Regions from separate parts of the Marinobacter sp. NFXS9 genome, predicted to be linked through region 2. Evidence: predicted binding sites of a transcription regulator. Region 2 holds the regulator's gene; each other region holds the start of a gene.
The links. Region 2 encodes sigma-54, which starts transcription at its own class of promoters, with help from an activator protein. Its sites were predicted from a motif close to ANTGGCATNNANNTTGCTNT; they were not measured.

Region 1 (7,792 bases), on a different contig from region 2:
CCTGCTTGCGGCGCGCCGACTCTTCGATAAAGGCCTGACCCATGCGCTGTGCCACCCGATAGGCCTGGGAGGGGGATTCCGACATAAAGCCGATGCTGAAATAGCTGTCGCCACGGGGACGGACGCTCAGGTTGGAGCGTAACCAGTTGACACGGGATTCCAGTTTTTCCGCCTGAAGGCTGGCCGCATCCGGGCCAAAGAGATCGGTATCCTTGGCGACGTTTTCCATCACACCCCGGCTCCAGAGAAGCTCCTGGGCAGCTGATGCCCGCTCACTGATCTTGGTCGTCACGGCGCTGCCCTCCATCAGAGGGCGGATGATGTTCTCGTCGTCCACGTAGATGACGACGTCCGACTCGTATTTGTAGGGCCAGAGAAACCCGGCAGCCAGTACGCCAAAGCTGACAATGGCGAAAGCCGCCAGCGCGAGCCACTTGCGGGTTCCGACTTCGCGGATGATTTCGCTGGGCAGTTGAATCAGTGGAAGTGCCATAGCTGTTACCTGAAACTGAAAGCTAACGTGCGATCATCTGGAGTGCCCCGACCATCGATGTCAGGGCGTCGGCCAGTGGATCAGAAACTGCGCTCGGGCACGGTCAGGATATCCCCGGGCAAAAGCCGGTAGTTGGTCGCGATGTCGCCCCGGGTCAGAATGTCGTCAAGCTTGACCGGGATCGCCACCACCTCCTTGCCCATCGGCCGGTACAGCATGGCGTTGTTCAAATCGGCGAACGGGTTGGCGCCGCCGGCAGAGAGCACCACGTCCATGACCGTCATGCCATCACGGAACGGCATGGTCATGGGGCTCTGGACGGCACCGGTCACCCGGACGCGATCGGTGAACTCATGACTGTTCATCCCGGTGACGACCACACTGACCTGGGGCTGGCGGATATACTGCTCGAGTTTGTCCTGTACGTCGTCGGCCAGCTCTTCGGGGGTCAGACCGGCGGCCACGACATCCCCCACCAGCGGCACGGAGATCCGGCCGTCGGGACGAATGGGAACGCTGACGCTGAGATCCTGATTGCGCCACACCGAGACCTGGACCACATCGTTGGGTCCCAGAATGTACTGGTCGACCGGTCCGGCGTTCTTATTGAGCGCCGCCTCGATCTGCTGCGGCGACGAAGCCGGTTGCGAGGCACAACCTGCCAGAAGAGAAAACAGTACAACGAGCCCGATTACCATCCTTGCCATTTCACATCCTCGCTTCTTTTTTCGAAAGCCACGGTTACTGACACCCGTTCCGGCCGATGACCAGCCAAACCAATGCCTAGCGCGATCCTTTCTTGAACAATATTACTTCCACTGTCTGAATAATAACCAACAAATCCAACAGTAGACTCTGATTCTTAATGTAGTACAGGTCGTAGCGAAGCTTTTCCCGGCTGTCTTCCTCGTTATCGGCGTAGGCAAAGCACAGCTGCGCCCAGCCGGTAATGCCCGGCTTCACACGGTGACGTTCGTTGTAGAACGGGATCTTCTCCGCCAATTGCTCGACGAACATGGGCCGCTCCGGCCTGGGGCCCACAAACGACATGGTGCCGTTCAACACGTTAAAGATTTGTGGAAGCTCATCGATACGCACCTTGCGGATAAAGGCCCCGACGCGAGTCACGCGGGTATCGTTCTGGCGCGCCCAGACGGCGCCATCCTTTTCAGCGTCCGTGCGCATCGAACGGAACTTGTGGACCTTGAAGACCTGGCCGCGCAGACCAACACGTTCCTGGCTATACAACACCGGCGCGGACCATCCGTCTTCGATCTTGATCGCCAGGATGGTCAGCAGCATCAGGGGGCTGGTTGCAATCAACAAGGTGCCTGATGCCAGCACATCCAGGGCCCGCTTGCCGAATCCGGAAACGGAAGACACCGAGAAGCCGTCCGAGAAGACGAGCCAGCCGCGCGTAATCATTTCCATCGCGACCTTGCGGGACTCCCGCTCGTAGAAGACCGCGCCGTCGACAATCCGGATGCCCTGCATCTTGCATTCCAGCAGGTCTTCCATGGGCAACCCCTTACGGCGGTCTTCCACGGACACCACAATTTCCTGGACCGGCCGACGCGTCACATACTCGTGCAGGCTACCGGGGATATTGACGAGATACTGCTCCGGGACTTCGATCGGCTCATCGTTGATCGGTACAAAACCCACCAGATGGAACCCCTTGCGATTGAAGGGGGTCTGGAGGTCTTCGAGCAGTTGCCGGGCCCGAAAACCCGTGCCCAGCACCAATACCTTCCGCTTGAAGGCGTCGTTGCCCACCACCGTAAAGAAGATGATGCGCGCGATGCCCAGCAGGAAGAAACCAAAGACGGAAGCGGATGTGATGACCCCGTCCCCGCCCAGGTACCAAAGCCACTCCTGGCTCAATAAATAGGCGGTCAGTGCAAACGGAATGCTGAGGATCAGCGCAATGAGCGTACGCAACATCATGCCGGACAGGCCATCTTCCAGCCGGGACTGATGCACGCCCATGGCGACCATCAGCAACATGTTGAGAGCGGCGAAGATGACCGCGGAAGGCAGGATGTAAGCGATGGATTCGGAGAAATAGGCAATATCCCCGAAATACCGGAAGAAAACGGCGAGGCAGAAGGCCCCGACCAATACACTGAAATCAATCAGCCCCAGAATAACAAACGGGAGATGAATGTAATGCCTGAATATCCTGACGTGTGCCACGTCGACTCCTTCACGCCACCCTGCCAGACGCGTCCTTGAATCCGATTGGTAGATCTCCAACTCCTTTGAAGTCTACTCCTTCCGGATTGAACTGCAATTGGATGCAATCTCAAACAGATGGGAGGCGCATGTAAAAATTCCTGACAGCAAAAACCCCGGCATGGCCGGGGTTTAGCAGGTTTCTAACACCGTATCTCGCCAGCTTATGCCTTGCGACGGCGCATCACGCCGATACCCGCAAGACCAAGACCGAGGAGCGCCAGGGAACCCGGCTCCGGCACCTCGCCAACGGTGACGTTGTCGATGCCATAGCCGTCGTCCGAGGCATTGGCGTAGAAAGTAACATCACCCAGACCTTCGGAATCGAACAGCGTGATGTAAAACACGTTGCCGTTACCCAGGGCAGAACCGAAGATGTCTTCGAAGGTGAACGTGGTGCTACCCACGGTCATCCGGCCACCCACATCGTTCGGGTCCGTGATGTAGAAACCCAGGGCGTTGAAGCCCGGCGTCAGCGAGAAAGTCATCTCTTCGCTGTCCATGCTGTCCAGCCAGTTGGCGTTGTCTGAGCCACTTGGAGTCGCAAAACGGCCGCCAAACGGAGAGCTACCATCATCCAGAATGGCAACACCGCCGTTACAGGTGAATCCAAGGTTGCCGCAATCACCGCCTGAACCCGCAACATCCTGGGTAAAGGTGCCAACGCTTGTGGCAATGGAGTTGCTCTGGGATGTCGTGCCAGCCGTGTAAGACTCGAAGTCTTCAGTCAGATAACCTGACTTCAGCTTGGCCAGGAAGTTGGTTTCGGCAGCCTGCGCAGCAGACTCACCGGCGCTGCTGACGTACAGCATGGGCGCCGCCTGAACAGACGCGACCAAGCTGGATACGCCGAGTGCGATGCCCGCACTGATACTGAGAACACGTTCCTTCTTCATGCACAGCTCCTAAACCCGTTGAGGTTGTTGTTAGTCCGTGGATACTTAGGAGCAATAAGAAGGCCAATAATATTTATTTCTTAATAATCAACACATTAAATATATAACAACCCAATTTATGCCCACACCGCTGTAAAGAAAATGGACGTTTTTCGCGAACCGTCAACTCCTTAATTTTTTTAAAAAAGTTGTAAAATCTGTCTCAGATCATAAACAGCGCCATAAAGTCAGGCACCGAGGTACCCTCCAGCACCTTCTGATCGATGCACCGATCAACAATGGCGTCGCACCGCCCTTTCGGAAACCGCGTTTCAAGATTGGCCCGGAACTTCTCCTTGAGCAGCGGGATGCCTTCCTTCCGGCGCCGGCGATGGCCGATCGGATACTCCACGGCGACCTGTTCCGTTTTTGAGCCATCCTTGAAGAAGACCTGAATGGCGTTGGCGATTGAGCGTTTGTCCGCTTCCAGGTATTCCCGGGTGTAGCGGGGCTCTTCCACGATCTCCATTTTGTCCCGCAGGTCGTCGATTTCCGGATGGGCCTGGTGGAAAGCGTCTTCGTAGTGATCGGCCGTCAAGGCGCCAAAGATCAGGGGAACCGCCGTCATGTACTGCAGGCAGTGGTCGCGATCGGCGGCGTTGGCTAGTTTGCCCACTTTGGAAATGATGCGGATGGCGGATTCGTGGGTGGTGATGACGACCCGGTCGATCTCGTCCAACCGGTCTTTCACCTGCGGATGCAGGGTCACGGCGGCTTCGGCGGCGGTTTGCGCGTGGAACTCCGCCGGGAACGAGATCTTGAAGAGGATATTCTCCATCACGTACGACCCGAAATCCTGGGGCAGCGAGAATTGGCGCTGGTCTTCGGGTTTGAGCTTCTGATCCTTGTTGGTCTTGCTGAACAGCACGTCGTAGAAGCCCCATTGGGGCGCTGTCAGCACACCGGGTATGCCCATCTCACCGCGCATGGCGATGTCCGCGAGACGCACGGCACGGGAGGTCGCATCGCCCGCCGCCCAGGATTTACGGGAGCCGGCGTTGGGTGCGTGGCGATAGGTGCGCAGGGCCTGCCCGTCGACCCAGGCGTGGGACAGCGCCGACAGCATCTGCTCCCGGTTCGCGCCCATCAGCTTGGCGGTGACCGCCGTTGAGGCCACCTTGACCAGTACCACGTGATCCAGGCCAACGCGGTTGAAGGAATTCTCCAGCGCCAGCACGCCCTGGATCTCGTGGGCCATGATCATGCTTTCCAGCACGTCGCGCATGGTCAGCGGCGCCTGGCCTTCAGCCTGGCGCTTCTGCGACAGGTGGTCGGCCACGGCCAGGATGCCGCCGAGGTTGTCGGAGGGGTGCCCCCACTCGGCCGCCAGCCAGGTGTCGTTGTAGTCCAGCCAGCGAATGATGCAGCCGATGTCCCAAGCAGCTTTCACAGGATCCAGACGGAAGGAGGTGCCGGGTACCCGGGCACCATGAGGCACTACTGTGCCCTCGACGATCGGCCCCAGATGTTTGGTGCATTCGGGGAAGCGAAGCGCCAAAATGCCGCAGCCGAGGGTGTCCATCAGGCAGTTGCGGGCGGTATCCAGCGCTTCGAGGCTGTCGACCTGATCATTGAGAACGTAATCTGCAATCTTCTGCAGGACGTCGTCGTAATCCGGGCGTTCGTTGAGATCGAATGTCGCTGACATGGGGCGTCTCCCTGGCCGGGAGGGTGCCGCTAGTGTCCCGGCCTTTCAAGAAATGATGGCGTCAGTATGGACCGGAAACCGGGCCGCTTCGAGCGGACCCGGTCTCCTTTAATAGAAACAACTCAGAACGCGTCCCCCGGAACACGTACCCAGCCTTCCATCAGGATGCGCGCACTGCGGCTCATGATGGCTTTCTTCGCGCTCCACTGGCCGTTCACCTGCTCGGCTTCGGCGCCGACTCGCAAGGTGCCCGACGGATGGCCAAACACCACCGAGGTTCGATCGCCGCCACCGGCGGCCAGGTTCACCAGCGTGCCCGGAATCGCCGAAGCTGTGGCGATGGCTACGGCAGCGGTGCCCATCATGGCGTGATGCAGTTTGCCCATGGACAAAGCCCGCACCAGTACGTCGATGTCTGCAGCGGTGATCTCTTTACCGCTGGAGGCTACGTAGCCTTTGGGCGGCGCGACGAAGGCCACTTTGGGCGTATGTTGACGGTTGGCCGCTTCGGCCACGTCGCTGATCAGCCCCATTCTGACGGCGCCGTGGGCGCGGATGGTTTCAAACAGGGTCAGGGCCTGGTCATCGTTGTTGATGGCGTCCTGTAGTTCGGTGCCGTCGTAGCCGATGGCCTCGGCGTTGATGAAGATGGTCGGGATGCCGGCGTTGATCATGGTGGCTTTCAGGGTGCCGACGCCGGGGACATCCAAATCGTCGACGACGTTGCCCGTCGGGAACATGGCACCCTCACCGTCCGCCGGGTCCATGAACTCCACCTGGACTTCGGCCGCCGGGAAGGTCACACCATCCAGTTCGAAGTCGCCGGTTTCCTGCACCTCCCCGTTGGTCATGGGGATGCGGGCGATGATGGTTTTCCCGATGTTCTTCTGCCAGATCCGGACCGTGGCGGTGCCGTTCTCCGGCAGTTGCGTCGGGTCCACGAGCCCGTTGTTGATGGCAAACGCCCCCACGGCTGCGGTCAGGTTACCGCAGTTACCGCTCCAGTCGACAAACGGTTTGTCGATGGAGACCTGGCCGAACAGGTAGTCGACGTCGTGATCCGGACTGTCGCTTTTCGACAGGATGACGGTCTTACTGGTACTGGATGTGGCGCCGCCCATACCGTCGGTCTGCTTGCCGTAGGGATCGGGGCTGCCGATGACGCGCAGCAACAGTTTGTCGCGTGCTTCGCCCGGTACCTGGGCCACTTCCGGCAGGTCGGTCAGGTTGAAAAACACGCCCTTGCTGGTGCCACCACGCATGTAGGTGGCGGGGATTCTGATTTGGGGTTTGTGGGTCATTTTGGTGGTTCCTGGGAATTCTGTGGACGATATCAGCCCCGTGGGGAATTACCGGCAGCCCTGCGGGCTGCTCCGAAGCTGAAGCGTCGGCTACATTTACAGGCCACCCCGAGCATGTAGCAGATGCTTTAGCTTCTGAGGCACCGTCAGGTGCCCCACAAGTAGGTTGGGCTGACGCAGGAAGCCCAACATCCCAGAGGTTCAAACGGACGCTCTGAGTTCGCGTTTTACGACACCGGTCTGATCGGGCACAGACAGTCATCCGGCTAGCCGCCGTCCAAATTTGTTGGGCTTCCGGCGTCAGCCCAACCTACGGGTGCTGGAGGATCATCGGCAGCCCGCGGGCTGCTCCGAAGCTGAAGCGTCGGCTACATTTTCAGGTCACCCCGAGTATGTAGCAGATGCTTTAGCTTCTGAGGCACCGTCAGGTGCCCCAGTCAGCCCCACATAAATAGCTCTTGCCTTGCAGAGACGGTTTCTCAAGCACTTGCCTTATCCGCCTCAGCCTCCAGGAAGTCCTGCGCAAAACGCTGCAGCACACCGCCTGCCTTGTAGATGGACACTTCTTCCTGCGTATCCAGGCGACAAATGACCGGCACTTCCTGGCTCTCGCCGTTGGCGCGGTGAATGACCAGCGTCAACGTGGCACGGGGTGCCGGCTGCCCTTTCACGTCAAACGTCTCGGTGCCGTCGATGCCCAGCGTCTTGCGGGTGATACCTTCCTCAAACTGCAGCGGCATCACGCCCATGCCCACCAGGTTGGTCCGGTGAATCCGTTCGAAGCCTTCGGCAACGATGGCCTCGACACCGGCCAGCGCCACGCCTTTGGCGGCCCAGTCACGGGAGGAGCCCTGCCCGTAGTCGGCACCGGCGACGATGATCAACGGCTGCTTGCGGTCCATGTAGGTTTCGATCGCCTCCCACATGCGCACCACTTTGCCTTCCGGTTCAACACGAGCCAGGGAGCCCTGCTTCACGCCGCCGTTGTCGTCGCTGACCATTTCGTTCAGCAACTTCGGATTAGCAAACGTGGCCCGCTGCGCCGTCAGGTGATCGCCGCGATGGGTCGCGTAGGAGTTGAAATCCTCTTCCGGCAGGCCCATTTTCGCCAGGTATTCGCCGGCGGCGCTGGAGGCCAGGATGGCGTTCGACGGCGACAGGTGGTCCGTGGTGATGTTGT
Region 2 (7,792 bases):
GAGCCGGAGCGCCCGCTGACTATAATCAGTTTCATGCCGTGCCTTCGCCGATCAGCAGATGATTCACTCTGATTGCGTCATGACCTCAAACAGCTGCGACGCATCCTCACAGCGTCGCAGACGCTCGCAGAAAGAGCGGTCATTGAACTTCTCGGCCAGCTGGCTGAGAAGCTCCAGGTGTTCACTGGTGGCTTCCTTGGGAACGATCAGGACGAACAGGAGATCGACCGGCTGGTTGTCGATGGCATCGAAAGCCACGCCTTCTTCCAGGGTCAGAAGGGCGCCGACCACCTGATGACAGCCTTCCAGCCGGCAATGGGGGATGGCAATACCCTGTCCGATCCCGGTGCTGCCGAGCCGCTCGCGGGACACCAGATTGTTGAAAATCTGGGTCTCGTCGAGTTCCGGATAGCGCCGGGCGACATTCTCGGCGATCAGTTCCAGGATGCGTTTCTTACTGGTTCCCGGCACACCACAGAGGGTGAGCTCGGGAACCAGGATGGATTGGATGGTTAGTGGACTTTCCGTCATGGATGGAATGCTTTCCCTTTATGAACCGCTAGCGGCTGGTCGCGCCGTGCATTCGATCGACCGTCTTTTCCTTGTGTTTCAGGATCTGGCGATCGAGCTTGTCTAGGAGTCCGTCAATGGCCGCGTACATATCTTCGTTTTCAGCCTTTGCATGAATTTCACCACCAATAACGTGCAGGGTTGCTTCGGCCGTCTGGCGGAGCTTCTGCACGGACAGGGTCACCTGACAATTGCTGATGTGGTCGAAATGGCGTTCGAGTTTTTCGAACTTTTCGGAAACATAGGTTTTCAGAGCGGGAGTCAATTCGACATGGTGACCTGACATATTGATTTGCATAGGCTTCTCCTATTGTCGACATGCCCGGATAACGTCTCCGTTTCCGGCGTTGAGCCCGTCGCGTGCGGCGGACGCTTGAAAATCCTGCTCTTCCGTTCCCTCCGGCGATTACACCAACCGCTTGCGCTCGTTGGAAGGCGGAATATGCATGGCTTCCCGATACTTGGCCACGGTACGTCGTGCGACCTGGATCCCCTGGTCACCCAGCAAAGCGGCAATCTTGCTGTCGCTGAGTGGCTTCTTGGGTGTTTCGGCGGCAACCAGTTTCTTGATCATGGCACGAATTGCCGTAGACGAACACTCGCCGCCTTCGTTCGTGCTGACATGACTTGAGAAGAAATACTTGAGCTCGAAGATGCCGCGCGGTGTGTGCATGTACTTCTGAGTGGTCACTCGCGAGATGGTGGATTCATGCATCCCGACGGCCTGGGCGATGTCTGACAGGATCAGCGGCTTCATCGCTTCTTCGCCCTGGTCGAGGAATCCCTGCTGATGCTCGACAATGCGTGTGGCGACCTTGAGCAGGGTTTCGTTACGGCTCTGCAGGCTTTTGATGAACCACTTGGCTTCCTGTAGCTGATCGCGCAAATAGGTGTTGTCGGCGCTGTTATCGGCCCGACGGATCAGGGCGGCGTAGCCGGCATTGACGCGAATGCGCGGTGCGATTTCCGGGTTCAGCTCCACGCGCCAGCGGCCCTTTATCTTGGACACCACCACATCGGGCACCACGTAGTCCGGTTCGGCGCGATCGAGTGAGTCGCCGGGGCGTGGATTCAGGGTCTGGATCAGCGCCAGCACGGATTTGAGCTGTTCTTCCGAGAGGCGGCTGCGGCGCAGCAGCTGGGCGTAGTCCCGGTTTCCCAGCAGGTTGATGTAGTGACTGACCACCAGTCGGGCCTGCGGCAACCAGGGGGTGTCCGGCGGCAGCTGGTTGAGCTGGATCAGCAGGCATTCCTGCAAATCACGGGCGAAGACGCCTGGCGGATCAAAATGTTGCAGTCGACGCAGGACCGCCTCGACCTCGTCCATTTCCAGCGGATCTTCGTCCGCCTCATCGACCAGGCCGGCGTGGATGTCGTCCAGGGACGTCACCAGATAGCCTCGCGGGTCCACCGAATCGAGCAGGGCATGGGCAATGGCACGGTCCCGATCGCCCATGGGCGTCAGGTTTAACTGCCAGAGGAGATGATCCTGCAGGGTTTCGGTGGGGGAGTTGCGGGATTCAAAATCGGTGTCGTCATCGTCTTCCCCGCGTGAGGCGGGAGCGGGTGCGGACTGGTAGATGTCGTCCCAGGCCGTGTCGACGGGCAGGTCGTCCGGAATGTCCTGGTTGGTTTCTGTGTTCCAGTCCGGTTCGTCAGCGGGCTCGTCCCAGCTGGTGTCTTCCTGCGACGCGTCGGAGTCGTTTTGCTCTTTGGAGCTGCTGTCGTCGGTATCGCCGTCGTTCTCGGCGGCGTCGTTACCGTCCTCCTCCTCGGAGGTCTCCAGCATGGGGTTGGATTCAAGCGCCTGCTGGATTTCCTGTTGCAGATCCAGCGTGGACAGTTGCAGCAGGCGAATGGCCTGTTGCAACTGGGGTGTCATGGTGAGCTGTTGACCCAGCTTCAGCTGAAGCGAAGCTTTCATTACCATCGATTTAGTCCCGTCACCCTATGCCTGTCGGCTGTACTTTTGTTGCCTGGTTTTCGCGGATCGCGCCACGCCCGGTATCGATAGGGCCTTGAAAGTTAACATGTCGAATGACGATTTGGCGCGACAAGCAAATTCTTTGCCGAAGTTTACTGCTATGGGTGTCCAGATGACAACGTTTTGACCGTCAGGGCGAGTTGTTCGCCGTCCGGTCCTGATTTTGAGTTTAGCGTCTCGGGCCGATTATGCGATAGCCCCGGGCGCACTTTGGCCGGATTTGTGACCGTTTTTCACAATCGGAACTCATTGCCGAGGTAGACCTCCTTGACCTGCTGGTTGGCCAGGATGTCGTCGGCGTGACCGGAGGCAATGATGTGACCCCCACTCACGATGTACGCATTCTCGCAGATATCCAGGGTCTCTCGCACGTTGTGATCGGTAATCAGCACGCCGATCCCCTTATCCCGCAAGTGCCGGATGATCTGCTTGATGTCGCTCACCGAGATCGGGTCGACGCCGGCAAACGGTTCGTCGAGCAGAATGAACGCCGGTTCCATCGCCAGCGCCCGGGCGATTTCCACCCGGCGCCGCTCGCCACCGGATAACGCCATACCCAGGCTGTCCCGGATATGGGTGATGTGGAATTCTTCCAGCAGGTTTTCCAGCTGCGTCTCGCGCTCGGCCTTGGTCAGTTTCTTACGCGTTTCCAGGATCGCCATGATGTTGTCGCGAACACTGAGTTTGCGGAACACGGACGCTTCCTGCGGCAGGTAGCCGATGCCAGCGCGGGCCCGGCCATGCATGGGCAGGGGGGTGATGTCCCGCTCGTCGATGGTGACGCGGCCGTTATCGGCCGGCACCAGGCCGACGATCATGTAGAAGCAGGTGGTCTTGCCGGCGCCATTGGGCCCCAGCAGTCCGACGATCTCGCCGCTGCGGATTTCCAGGGACACATCCTTGACGACCTTGATCTGCTTGTAGCTCTTGGCCAGGTTGTTTGCGCGCAGGATCGCCATCAGTTGCCGCTCTCCCCGCCGGTTTTCTGGCGCGGCTGAATGACCATCTCGACCCGACCGTCCTGATCGTTACCGTCGCGACTGCCGCTGGCGGTGACCACGCGGGTGGCAGTGTCGTAGTTTATTTCCTCACCCTTGAAGACGTTGCCGTCCTGGTGAATGACGGCCTTTTCGATGAAGGTGATCCGGTTTTCGCCGGCCGCATAGATGATGGTCATAGCTTCAGCATCGGTCTTGGCCGTATCGGCGGTCTTGGGCTGGGTGTAGTGGGCCGGTTTACCGTGCGCCTCGATGCGATTCAGTGCGCCTTGTTCCCGATACAGGACGACCTTGTCGGCGGTCAGTTCGGTGCCGTCCTGGCGGACCACCACGTCACCGGTGTAGATCGCGGTGCCCTTGGCGTCGTCGAGACGCGCCTGGTCCGCGCTGACCTTGATGGGGCTGTCGGAGTTGAGGTCGAAAGCCTGGGCTTGGGATGCCAGCACCAGCAGGGCCGCGCCTGCGATGCGTCGCAATAGGCGGGGCTTATTGCGAAGATGACAATTCATACTGTCCTTCCACCTGTGATTGGAGTTGCACGATCCGTTGGTCGATCCAGGCTTTCATGCCGGTGGCCCGGGTGGTGCCGCGCGGATCCCGGAGCAGCACCGGGGCGTCAGTGTGCACAATGCGCTTTTGGTTATCCAGTGTCAGATGCGTGGTTTCCAGGCTGCCTTCGGATCCCGAGGCCAGCACGCGGCTGATGACCACGTTGCCGGAAAGGTCAATCACATCGCGATTGGTGCGGTAGTTGCCCTCGTCGGCGCGCATGTGCCAGGGCTGGCCGGAGTCCGCATCGATCATGGTGGCCCTGGGCTGCTTCATGTGGGCCCGGTTCTGTGCGTCAAACTGTTCGATGCGGGGGCTGCTGATCACGGTGGTCAGCTTGCCCTGCTCGTCAAAGGACCGGTATTCGCCATTGACCACGAAGCTGTCCGGCTCATCCGGGCCGCGCAGTTCCTGGCCGATGGTGGGGCCTCCCTGATCGTCGCTGCGCCACAGCAGGCCAATCAGCACCGCCGACAGGACAGCCAGGGCCAGGAAGCGCAGGCGCGGATGGTTCAGGCGGCTCAGCAACATCAGGCGCCCCGTGCGTGATAGGTGAGGTGCAGATCCGCCAGTTTGTTCTGGGCCTGCAGGATCAGGTCGCAAATTTCCCGGACAGCGCCTTCGCCGCCGGCCGTTTCGGTCGTGTAATCGGCCTGTTCGCGAACGTACCAGTGGCCGTTGGGCACGGACAGACCCAGGCCGGCGTGCATGATGGCACCCAGATCCGGCAGGTCATCGCCCATGTAGGCGGACTGCTCGGCGGGCAGGTTCAGTTCCTGAAGGAGTTCGCGCAGGGCGATTTCCTTGTCTTCGCGGCCCTGTTGCAGGTGCTTTATGCCCAGATCGCGCGCCCGTCTTGCGGTGAGCGGTGAGTTGCGACCGGTTATGATGGCGACGTCGACTCCGGCCCGCTGGAGCTGCTTGATGCCATGCCCATCGAGGATGTTAAAAGCCTTCATTTCGTCGCCCTGGGCCGTGAAATAAAGACGGCCATCGGTGAGGACGCCATCCACATCAAGGGCCAGCAAGCGAATGCCGGCGGCTTTGCTGATCAGGTCGTCGGGCAACGGACGTTCCATGAAGGGTTCCTTTAACATCACTTTCAGGTTAACGGATTCTGGCGCCTCAGAGTACGCCGGCGCGCAACAGGTCGTGCATATTGATCGCGCCCACCAGGTCGCCGTTGCGGTCGGTGACCGGCAACGCGGTGATCTTGACCTCGTCCATGATTTTCAGCGCCTCGGCGGCGAGCTGTTCTTCGCAGATGCGCTTGCCGCCTACCGTCATCACGTCGCGGACGGGCGTGATGTGAACGTCCAGGTTGCGATCCAGTGTGCGGCGCAGGTCCCCGTCGGTGAAGACGCCGATCATCTGACCGTTGTCGTCCACGACGGTAGTCATACCCAGTCCCTTGCCGGAAATCTCCAGCAGGGCCTCACTGAGCAGGGTGTCCGGAGACACACGTGGAACGCGATCGCCGGTGTGCATGATGTCGGAAACGCGCAGCAGCAGGCGTCGCCCAAGGCTGCCGCCCGGGTGCGAAAAGGCAAAATCCTCGGCGCTGAAACCGCGGGCCTCGAGCAGGGCGACGGCGAGGGCATCGCCCATCACCAGCGTTGCCGTGGTGCTGCTGGTGGGTGCCAGGCCCAGCGGGCAGGCTTCCCGTGGAACGCTCACGTCCAGGTTGGCTTCGGCCTCCCGGGCGAGTACGGAATCCGGCTCGCCGGTCATGCTGATCAGCGGGGCGCCCATGCGTTTGATGAGTGGCAGGATGGTCAGTACTTCGGCGGTCTGGCCGGAGTTGGAGATAGCCAGGACCACGTCGTCGCCCGTGATCATGCCCAGGTCGCCGTGACTGGCTTCACCGGGGTGGACGAAAAAAGACGGGGTGCCTGTACTGGCCAGGGTGGCCGCAATCTTCTTACCGATATGGCCGGATTTGCCCATGCCCGTCACCACAACCCGACCGTTGCACTGCATCACCAGTTCGCAGGCTTTCTCAAAGGTGTGGTCGATGCGATCGGTGAGGGCGTCGATGGCCTCGCGCTCAATGGCGATGGCCTGGCGGGCCGATTCGATAAAGGAACTTCTCATGGGCCGGGCGATCCTTAACGTGCTGCGTGGTAGAGCACGACGGTGTATGCAATGTATCCGGCCAGCAGTATACCACCTTCAAAGCGCGCCAGTTTTCCCTTTTTCTGCATGCCGTAAGCGAAGGCGGCAAGCAGCAGGGTCAGTCCGGTCATGGTGCCGTAATCCCGGTAAAGGACATCGTTGTCGATGGCCAGCGGGTTGAGCAGGGCCGGCATCGCCAGTACGGCCAGGAGGTTGAACAGGTTGGAGCCGACGATGTTGCCCAGCGCCACGTCATGGTGGCCCTTGAGGGCACTGGCGACCGAGGCGGCCAGCTCGGGCAGACTGGTTCCAATGGCGACGATGGTCAGGCCGATGATTAGCTCGCTGACGCCGAGAGACAGGGCCATTTCGGTGGCCCCCCAGACCAGAACCCTTGAGCTGAGGATCAGCGCGGCGAGGCCTACGACGAACCAGATCGTGGCCCGCTTCGTACTCATGACCGGCATCTCCTCCAGCTCTTCAAGGAATTCCGGCGCTTCCCCCGGCTTGTTGCCGCGGCTCATCAGGAAAAGCGACAGGGCCAGCATGGCCAGGAAGATGAGACCGTCGCTGGGCGAGAGCTCGCCATCGAGCAGGAGTGGGAACACCAGGATGGTCACGCCCAGCAAGACCGGGAATTCGCGGAACAGGACGGTGCGTTTGAGCGGAATCGGCGCTATCAATGTGGTTATGCCCAGGACCAGGCCAATGTTGGCGATGTTGGAGCCCAGCGCATTACCGACAGCCAGCGCCGGTGCGTTGGTGAGGGCCGCCGTGGCGGACACCAGCATCTCCGGCGCCGAGGTGCCGAAGGCGACGATGGTCAGACCGATCATCATTGGCGACATACCCAGGGTGCGGGCCATGGCCACGGCGCCTTCGACAAAGCGGTCGGCACTCCAGATCAGGAGAACAAGGCCGGCGATGATGGCGCCGATGTAGGGAAGCAGGGACATACCGTCATTCCATGGATCGCTGAACAAGGCGGGAAATTGTGATGGAGTTGCGGGGCGGTCGCAACCGGGAATGGTGCAGGTGTATGGATCGGCAGGATTAATTGATACGTCGCATTGGTGCGGGCTGCATTTGAGCTTCCCGCCAAGTTGTCATACTGTAGCGCCTTTTGTGGTCGACCGTGTCCGCAGGGACGTCAGATTTTTCGGTATGGCATGGATTTAACGACACATTAATGTGTCCGACGTGAATATCTGGAACAATGCCGTGCAGACAGGGATGAAGACGATTGCCGAAGGGCAAACGGTCCTCCCGGCAAAGAGCCGGTGCGGCGCCCCGCTATCCCGGTTGTCAGGGTGCCTCCAACAGGAAAGGTCTCGATGACATCAGAGTCCACTTTTATCGATATCCAGAACCTCGTTTTTCTGCGGGGCGAACGTCGCATCTTCGATGGTCTGTCGTTGCAGATCCCCCGGGGGAAGGTGACGGCGATTATGGGGCCGAGTGGGACCGGCAAGACCACCCTGCTCAAGCTGATCGGCGGTCAGTTGCGCCCCGAAAGTGGCCGCATCACCGTGGATGGCATCTGTGTGCACAAACTGCGGCGCTCGGCGCTGTATGA
Region 3 (7,792 bases), on a different contig from region 2:
CGACGTCGAAGGGCTTGGGCAGGTATTCGAATGCCCCCGTCTGGTAACTGGCGACGGCGCTTTCCAGGTCGGAGTGGGCCGTCATGATGATGACGGGAATGTCCGGGTGATCCTGAACGATCTGCGAAAGCAGTGCGATGCCATCGATACCCGGCATGCGGATGTCGCTGATGATGGCATCGGGCTGCTCCCGGTCGAGTCGCATCATAATGCCTTCGCCGCTCTCGAACACGCGTGGTTGCATGTTGGCCTGCGTCAGGGCCCGTTCCAGGACCCAGCGAATACTCCGATCATCGTCAATTATCCAGACGTTGGCCGATTGGCTCATGCTTTCAGCTCCAGAGGCAGGAAAATGATGAAATCGGTCCAGCCGGGCGAACTCTCGCATTCCACGAGGCCCTGATGTTGACCGATGATGCTTTGCGTAATCGAAAGACCCAGGCCTGTTCCGTTGGCCCGGCCGCTGATCATGGGATAGAAAACGTTCTGCAACAGGTCCTGTGGAATGCCGGGCCCGTTATCAATGATGTCGACGCGGCACACCAGCCGGTAACGGCGATGGCCGATGGTGAACTGGCGCAGCGCCCGGGTGCGGAATGTGATGCAGGGCGTTTCGTCATTGGTGTGGTCGGCTGCCGCTTCCATGGCGTTACGTGCCACGTTGAGGAAGGCCTGGATCAGCTGTTCCTTGTCGCCGGGGAACTCGGGCAGGCTGGGGTCGTAGTCGCGTTCCAGTTTGACGCGGCCCTTACTTTCGGCTTCCAGCAGCGTTCTCACCCGTTCCAGCACTTCATGGATGTTGGTTGAGCTGAACTGGGGCGCCTTGTTGGGACCGAGCATGCGGTCGACAAGCCCACGCAGACGATCCGCCTCGTCGATGATGACCCGGGTGTATTCCTTCTGACTCTCGTCGGCCAGTTCCCGGTCGAGCAATTGCGCCGCGCCACGGATACCGCCCAATGGGTTCTTGATCTCGTGGGCCATGCCGCGCACCAGGATTCGGGTGGTTTCCTGCTGGGAGAGCATGTCCTCTTCGCGCGTGATACGCAGCAAGCGGTCGCGCGGCTGCAGCTCCAGCAAGAGCGTTTCCGTATCGGCACCAATTTGGGACACGGAATAGTCCACCGTAAACCGGGAGCCGGACATCAGGGTGAATTCGGCTTCCCGCTTGGTGAAGGGCTGCCCGGTTCGAGATGCATCATTCAGCGTCTCGAAGGCCTCGGCGGAGCCGATAAACAAGTCGCCCAGGCGCGTGCCGACAATGCGCGAGCCGCTGGCTTCCAGCAGGTACTCCGCAGCGGCATTGATGTACAGAATGGTCAGATCCATATCCAGCACCAGTGTGGCGGTGGTCAGATGATCCAGGATCTGCCGGTAGACGATATCTCTAGACATGATGTCCCTCTTGTTCCGATACCTTGTTTGCAAAAAGCGAACCAGATGCGAACGTGCGGACAGCGAGCTGCGCCTTTTTGGTTAGCCCGTCGCCATTGAAGATAGATTCGGTGCCGTATTTCGGTGCCCCACCGGTGGTGTTTGATCGACACGGCCTCGCACCCAGGCCGGGTCCCGGCGCTGAAAACGCCGGCAACAGGGGCTTCAGGCGCTTGTTATGCCGGGCAATTCCTGTGACGACGCAGAAGCGGCGGACGATATCCACCGTGACGGTAGCCGTGAGGCCGTTGGCCGGTTGGCCTGGATGCTGTCAGCGTATCGCCCTGCTTTTGAACGAAGGTTAGGTGCTTTTTGGTGCTTTCGCACTGTTTTGGTGCGGCGCTCCGAGCCTCATGGCTCGGAGGTTGTTCGGGAGGGGTTAATTCTGGACCGAGGGCCGGTGGATGGTGAACGTAATGGTCTGGCCTTCCTGGACGATGCTGCCGTCCTTGTCGACGATCCGGACCGACGCATTGTGAGTTCCGCGAAACACGTTGCTGATGGGGAACTGGCCTGAGGCGTTCTGTCCAATCGGCTGGCCATCGAGTGACACTTCAAACAGATCGCCGGGGCGCAGGGCTGGTTGGCTGGAGACGGCAAACGTCATGTCGCCACTGCCGCTGTGGAAAGCGCTGTCGTTTTCCGGGGAATTAAACGCAACGCGGCTGTAGCGGGCCGAGGCCTTCTGCTTGCTGCCTTCTTCCTTTTTCTGGCGTTCTTCAAACGCCTTGACCTGTTCGGCCTTGGGCAGGGTCACCGTGGTCACCGGCTTGACGTCCACGGGCTCACCGCCTGATGAGGCCTCGTCGGTGTAGGTCACGTTGCCGTGCTCATCCACGCTTTTATAGACCTGGGCCTGGGCGCCGGTTGCCGCCAGGGCCAGGAGGCCAAATACAACCACAAGTTTCTTCACGGGGGCTCCCTGTTTTCTCTTTTATTCCCGATTATTGGCAGGTGGGGCGCTGCAATGCAACCGCCTCACGGTGTTCCTTGCGGGATTCTAATGTAGCGGTCGGCGGCACGGCTGTTAAGCCGAATTTTGTGTCTTCCTGAAACGAAAAAAGCCCCGCCGGAGCGGGGCTTTGCTGTCAGAGCGGTGGCTCTTAGACAGAGTAGTACAGATCGAACTCGACCGGGTGAGTCGTCATGTTCAGACGCTCGACTTCGGCACGCTTCAGATCGATGTAGCCGGCGATCATGTCTTCAGTGAAGACGCCGCCGCGAGTCAGGAACTCGTGGTCGTTCTCGAGAACGTCCAGCGCTTCCTGGAAGGTTTCGCACACGGTCGGGATGTTCAGTGCTTCTTCCTTCGGCAGATCGTACAGATCCTTGTCCATGGCATCGCCCGGGTGGATCTTGTTCTGGATGCCGTCAAGGCCGGCCATCAGCATGGCGGCGAAGGCCAGGTACGGGTTGGCAGACGGATCCGGGAAGCGCACTTCGATACGACGCGCTTTCGGGCTGTTTACGTACGGGATACGGATGGAAGCGGAGCGGTTACGGGCGGAGTAGGCCAGCATAACCGGTGCTTCGAAGCCCGGCACCAGACGCTTATAGCTGTTGGTGGACGCGTTGGTGAAGGCGTTGATGGTCTTGGCGTGCTTGATGATACCGCCGATGTAGTACAGGGCGGTTTCGCTCAGACCGGCATAGCCGTCACCCGCGAAGACGTTCTTGCCATCCTTGTTCAGGGACATGTGAACGTGCATGCCAGAACCGTTATCGCCAACCACCGGCTTCGGCATGAAGGTCGCGGTCTTGCCGTAAGCGTGGGCCACATTGTGGACGCAGTACTTCAGAATCTGGACTTCGTCCGCCTTGCGGGTCAGGGTGTTGGCGCCAACGCCGATTTCACACTGGCCGGCCGTACCCACTTCGTGGTGGTGAACTTCGATTTCCAGGCCCATGGATTCCATGGCGGCACACATGGCGCCACGCAGGTCGTGCAGGCTGTCGACCGGCGGAACCGGGAAGTAGCCGCCTTTCACGCCCGGACGGTGACCGATGTTGTTGCGCTCGAAATCCTCGCCGGAAACCCAGGCGGCCTCTTCAGAGTAGATTTCGTACATGGAACCCTGCATGTCGGTGTTCCACTTCACGGAATCGAAAACGAAGAATTCCGGTTCCGGGCCGAACAGGGCACCGTCGGCGATGCCGGTGGACTTCAGGTATTCCTCGGCACGACGGGCAACGGAGCGCGGATCCCGCTCATAACCCTGCATGGTCGACGGTTCAACGATGTCGCAGGTAATGTTCAGCGTGGTTTCTTCGGTGAACGGGTCGATCACGCCCGTCGCGTCGTCCGGCATAAGGATCATGTCGGATTCGTTGATGCCTTTCCAGCCGGCGATGGAAGAGCCATCAAACATCTTGCCGTCTGAGAAAAAATCTTCATCCACTTCAGAAGAAGGCAGGGTCACGTGCTGCTCTTTACCGCGACTGTCGGTAAACCGCAGGTCGATCCATTTGACTTCGTGCTCTTTGATCAGGTCAAGCGTCTTGGACATTACGCATACTCCGTCAGTTTATGTCTTTTATGGAGCCGGCTCGGCTGAACGATATTCGTCCAGCGTCCGATTCATTCGACAGGCGCATGGCAGCTTATCAAAACAGCTGCGCGCGTGCCTGCAAATTCGGCTGCAATCAGATAAGCAAAGCGCTTGCCAAGATCAGAGAATCGTTCGATGGTGGTGCAGAGTGGGCATTTAAGGGGCGGGAGGGACGGTGCGCTTGTGTGCAATGTCACACGTGTGGTGCACGATGCGCTCTATTAAGGTGCGTTATTTCGAAAAATGACCCAAAACAGTGCGCATTATCATTCGAGTGTTTTTGCAAAACTACGGTTGTTCACTCTTTAACCGTAGTTGTGCCTTGCTGTTTTCGATATACTGCGCGCGCCCGAAGCCCGTCGTCATCCGTCGCGGGCTTCCATTTCCCAGGGTGAGCCTGCTGTGTCCGGAAACCATGGTCTGGCCCCCGACTAACATTTTTCAGATTTGAGATGGCATGCCGGACTGCGTTGTCCCTTCAATCGTCTCAGGTCAGTTGCATGCCTCAGGATTATCTTGTGATCGAAAAACGCCGAAATATCGCCATTATCGCCCACGTTGACCATGGTAAGACCACGCTGGTTGACAAGCTGCTCGAGCAGTCCGGAACCCTGGACCGCAAAGAAAGCGGCGCCGAGCGCATCATGGACTCCAACGACCAGGAGCGTGAACGTGGTATCACGATTCTGGCCAAGAACACCGCGATCCGCTGGAACGAGTACCAGATCAACATCGTCGATACGCCGGGCCACGCCGATTTCGGGGGTGAGGTCGAGCGCGTCATGTCGATGGTGGACTCCGTGCTGCTGCTGGTGGACGCTGTCGATGGGCCGATGCCCCAGACCCGTTTCGTGACCCAGAAAGCTTTCGATCAAGGCCTTAAACCGATCGTTGTGGTTAACAAGGTGGACCGCCCGGGTGCGCGTCCGGATTGGGTCATCAACGAAGTATTTGATCTGTTCGATCGCCTCGGTGCCACCGATGAGCAACTGGATTTCCCGATTGTCTACGCGTCGGCACTGAACGGCATCGCCGGCCCGGAAGCGGATCAGCTGGCGGACGACATGACCCCACTGTTCGAGGCGATCGCCGAGCACGTGCCGGCGCCGGATGTCGATGTCAGCAGCCCGTTCCAGATGCAGGTGTCGCAGCTGGACTACGACAGTTATGTCGGCGTTATCGGGATCGGTCGAATCACCCGCGGCAAGCTGCGCCCCGGGCAGCAGGTCACCGTCATTGATCGTCACGACAAGAAGCGCAACGCCAAGGTGCTTGAGGTCAAAGGCTTCCACGGCCTGCAGCGGGTGCCGGTCGAAGAGGCGAGTGCCGGTGACATCGTCTGTATCAGCGGCATCAGCGAGCTGTTTATTTCCGATACCCTGTGCGATCCGCAGAATGTGGAGCGTCTGCCGGCGCTGACGGTCGACGAACCGACCGTGAGCATGACCTTCCAGGTCAACGATTCCCCGTTCGCCGGTAAAGAAGGCAAGTTCGTCACCAGCCGCAACATCAAGGAGCGTCTGGATAAAGAGCTGCTGCACAACGTGGCACTGCGCGTTGAGCCGGGCGAAACCGCTGAGAAGTTCAAGGTCTCCGGCCGGGGCGAACTGCACCTGTCGGTCCTGATCGAGAACATGCGCCGCGAAGGCTACGAGCTGGGCGTGTCCCGTCCGGAAGTCGTTCAGCGCGAAGTGGACGGCGAGCTGCAGGAGCCGTACGAGTTTGTGGTCATCGACGTCGAGGACCAGCACCAGGGCTCCATTATGGAAGTCATGGGCCTGCGTCGTGCCGAACTCAAGAATATGGTGCCGGACGGTCGAGGCCGTACCCGCCTGGAATTCATCATGCCGGCACGTGGCCTGATCGGTTTCCGCAACCAGTTCCTGACGTTGACGTCCGGTACCGGGATCATCACCAACGTCTTCGAGCACTACGGACCGGTTAAAGGCGGCGACATCGAGCACCGCAACAACGGCGTGCTGGTGTCGATGGTCGACGGCAAGGTGCTGGGCTACGCCCTGATGACCCTGCAGGAGCGCGGTCGCCTGTTCGTGGATCCGGGCACTGAGGTCTACGAGGGCATGATCATCGGTATCCACAACCGCGACAACGACCTGGTGGTCAACCCGACCAAGGCGAAGCAGCTGACCAACATCCGGGCGTCCGGCTCGGACGAGAACGTGATGCTGACCCCGCCGATCCGGATGTCACTGGAGCAGGCGCTGGAGTTCATCGATGACGATGAGCTGGTGGAAGTCACGCCGGAATCGGTCCGCATCCGCAAGAAGCTGCTCAAGGAAAACGAGCGCCGTCGGGCCCACAAGAAGTAAGTCCGCACGCACCACCCTCGCCGGCCATTCGGCGAGGGTGGTAATTCCCTGCCCAATCTCCTACATTCAGAAGTCTGCCCGATCCACCGACTTCCGGATGTCACCATGCTGACGCTCTATCCCGAAATAAAGCCCTACGCCGAGCATCGACTCAAGGTCGACCCGCCTCACGAACTCTATATAGAAGAAAGCGGCAACCCGGATGGCATTCCGGTCGTCGTGGTCCATGGCGGCCCGGGTGGTGGTTGTGAGGACTATTACCGGCGCTTTTTCGATGCCGAGCGGTTCCGGATCATCCTGTTCGATCAGCGTGGCGCCGGTCGCTCCACGCCCCTGGCGGAGCTTAACGGCAACGACACCCAGGCCCTGGTCGAGGATATGGAGCGTATCCGCCAATTCCTTGGCATCAAGCAGTGGGTGCTGTTTGGTGGCAGCTGGGGCTCGACCCTGAGTCTGGTCTATGCCGAGACGCATCCGGATCAGGTGCTCGGGCTGGTATTGCGAGGCATCTTCCTCTGTCGGCCGCAGGATATCCGCTGGTTCTATCAGGACGGCGCCGGACGGATATTCCCGGATTACTGGGAAGACTATCTCGCGGTAGTGCCCAAAGACGAGCGTGGCGACATGGTTGGCGCCTATTACCGGCGCCTGACCAGCACCAACGAATTGGAGCAGATGCAGGCGGCGAAAGCCTGGTCCGTCTGGGAAGGGCGTTGTGCCACGCTACACCCCAATCCCCGGGTGGTGGAGCATTTTGGTCACCCCCACGTGGCGATCGCCCTGGCCCGGATCGAGTGCCATTATTTCATGAACAATGCGTTTCTGGAGCCGGACCAGATCGTTCGGGATGCCGGTCGCCTGCAGGGCATTCCGGGCCACATCGTCCACGGCCGATACGACATGGTGTGTCCGCTCGACAACGCTCACGCCCTGCGCGAGGTTTGGCCTGAAGCGGAGTTCTCGATCATCCGCGATGCGGGCCACTCGGCGTCAGAGCCGGCCATCGTCGACGCCCTGATACGGGCCTGCGAGAAAATCGCCGAGCACTACGCGCACTCACATCACCGTCCGGTTTAGGGAGCGCATTGTAGGCGCCTTGAGCCGTTTGGATCTCATCTGCATTTGTCTATTTATGTAACCGCCGCTTGCCGTGCTGAATGGGGATAATTAGAATCCCGATCAGTTCGTTGCAGTACTGTCATGTGTTGGTCACATTTCAACCATGGCCATGCCTCAGCAGTTCGAACCGGAAAAGGGACAAGGAGTTGATTTGAAAGCCCTCATCCAGCGGGTGACTCACGCCAACGTGGACGTCGACGGCCAGACGGTCGGTCGCATCGACGACGGCATCCTCCTGTTTCTCGGTGTTGAGCATGAAGACACTGACGAAACCGCCCGGCTTCTCTGTCAGCGTGTCCTCAACTATCGTATCTTTTCCGACGACGCCGGTCGTATGAATCTCAGCCTCCAGGATCGCGG

Region 1: the regulator sigma-54 is predicted to act here: its motif matches at 3,673-3,692, upstream of J3364_RS03230 (PEP-CTERM sorting domain-containing protein).
Region 3: the regulator sigma-54 is predicted to act here: its motif matches at 4,083-4,102, upstream of glnA (glutamate--ammonia ligase).

What each region holds. Positions count from the first base shown of each region.
Region 1 is NZ_JAGDDW010000001.1:745,501-753,292, forward strand. Features, by position in the region: gene J3364_RS03215 (XrtA system polysaccharide chain length determinant) at 1-493, opposite strand, end outside; gene J3364_RS03220 (XrtA/PEP-CTERM system exopolysaccharide export protein) at 574-1,200, opposite strand; gene J3364_RS03225 (TIGR03013 family XrtA/PEP-CTERM system glycosyltransferase) at 1,277-2,689, opposite strand; gene J3364_RS03230 (PEP-CTERM sorting domain-containing protein) at 2,893-3,624, opposite strand; gene prpD (2-methylcitrate dehydratase) at 3,827-5,311, opposite strand; gene prpF (2-methylaconitate cis-trans isomerase PrpF) at 5,434-6,612, opposite strand; gene acnD (Fe/S-dependent 2-methylisocitrate dehydratase AcnD) at 7,092-7,792, opposite strand, start outside.
Region 2 is NZ_JAGDDW010000003.1:18,758-26,549, reverse strand. Features, by position in the region: gene rapZ (RNase adapter RapZ) at 1-35, opposite strand, end outside; gene ptsN (PTS IIA-like nitrogen regulatory protein PtsN) at 64-531, opposite strand; gene hpf (ribosome hibernation promoting factor) at 560-868, opposite strand; gene J3364_RS06015 (RNA polymerase factor sigma-54) at 977-2,500, opposite strand; gene lptB (LPS export ABC transporter ATP-binding protein) at 2,788-3,513, opposite strand; gene lptA (lipopolysaccharide transport periplasmic protein LptA) at 3,513-4,061, opposite strand; gene lptC (LPS export ABC transporter periplasmic protein LptC) at 4,039-4,632, opposite strand; gene J3364_RS05995 (KdsC family phosphatase) at 4,632-5,180, opposite strand; gene J3364_RS05990 (KpsF/GutQ family sugar-phosphate isomerase) at 5,227-6,195, opposite strand; gene J3364_RS05985 (calcium/sodium antiporter) at 6,210-7,172, opposite strand; gene J3364_RS05980 (ATP-binding cassette domain-containing protein) at 7,551-7,792, shown strand, end outside.
Region 3 is NZ_JAGDDW010000010.1:48,799-56,590, forward strand. Features, by position in the region: gene glnG (nitrogen regulation protein NR(I)) at 1-328, opposite strand, end outside; gene glnL (nitrogen regulation protein NR(II)) at 325-1,395, opposite strand; gene J3364_RS15495 (DUF4124 domain-containing protein) at 1,814-2,347, opposite strand; gene glnA (glutamate--ammonia ligase) at 2,538-3,941, opposite strand; gene typA (translational GTPase TypA) at 4,502-6,313, shown strand; gene pip (prolyl aminopeptidase) at 6,419-7,390, shown strand; gene dtd (D-aminoacyl-tRNA deacylase) at 7,584-7,792, shown strand, end outside.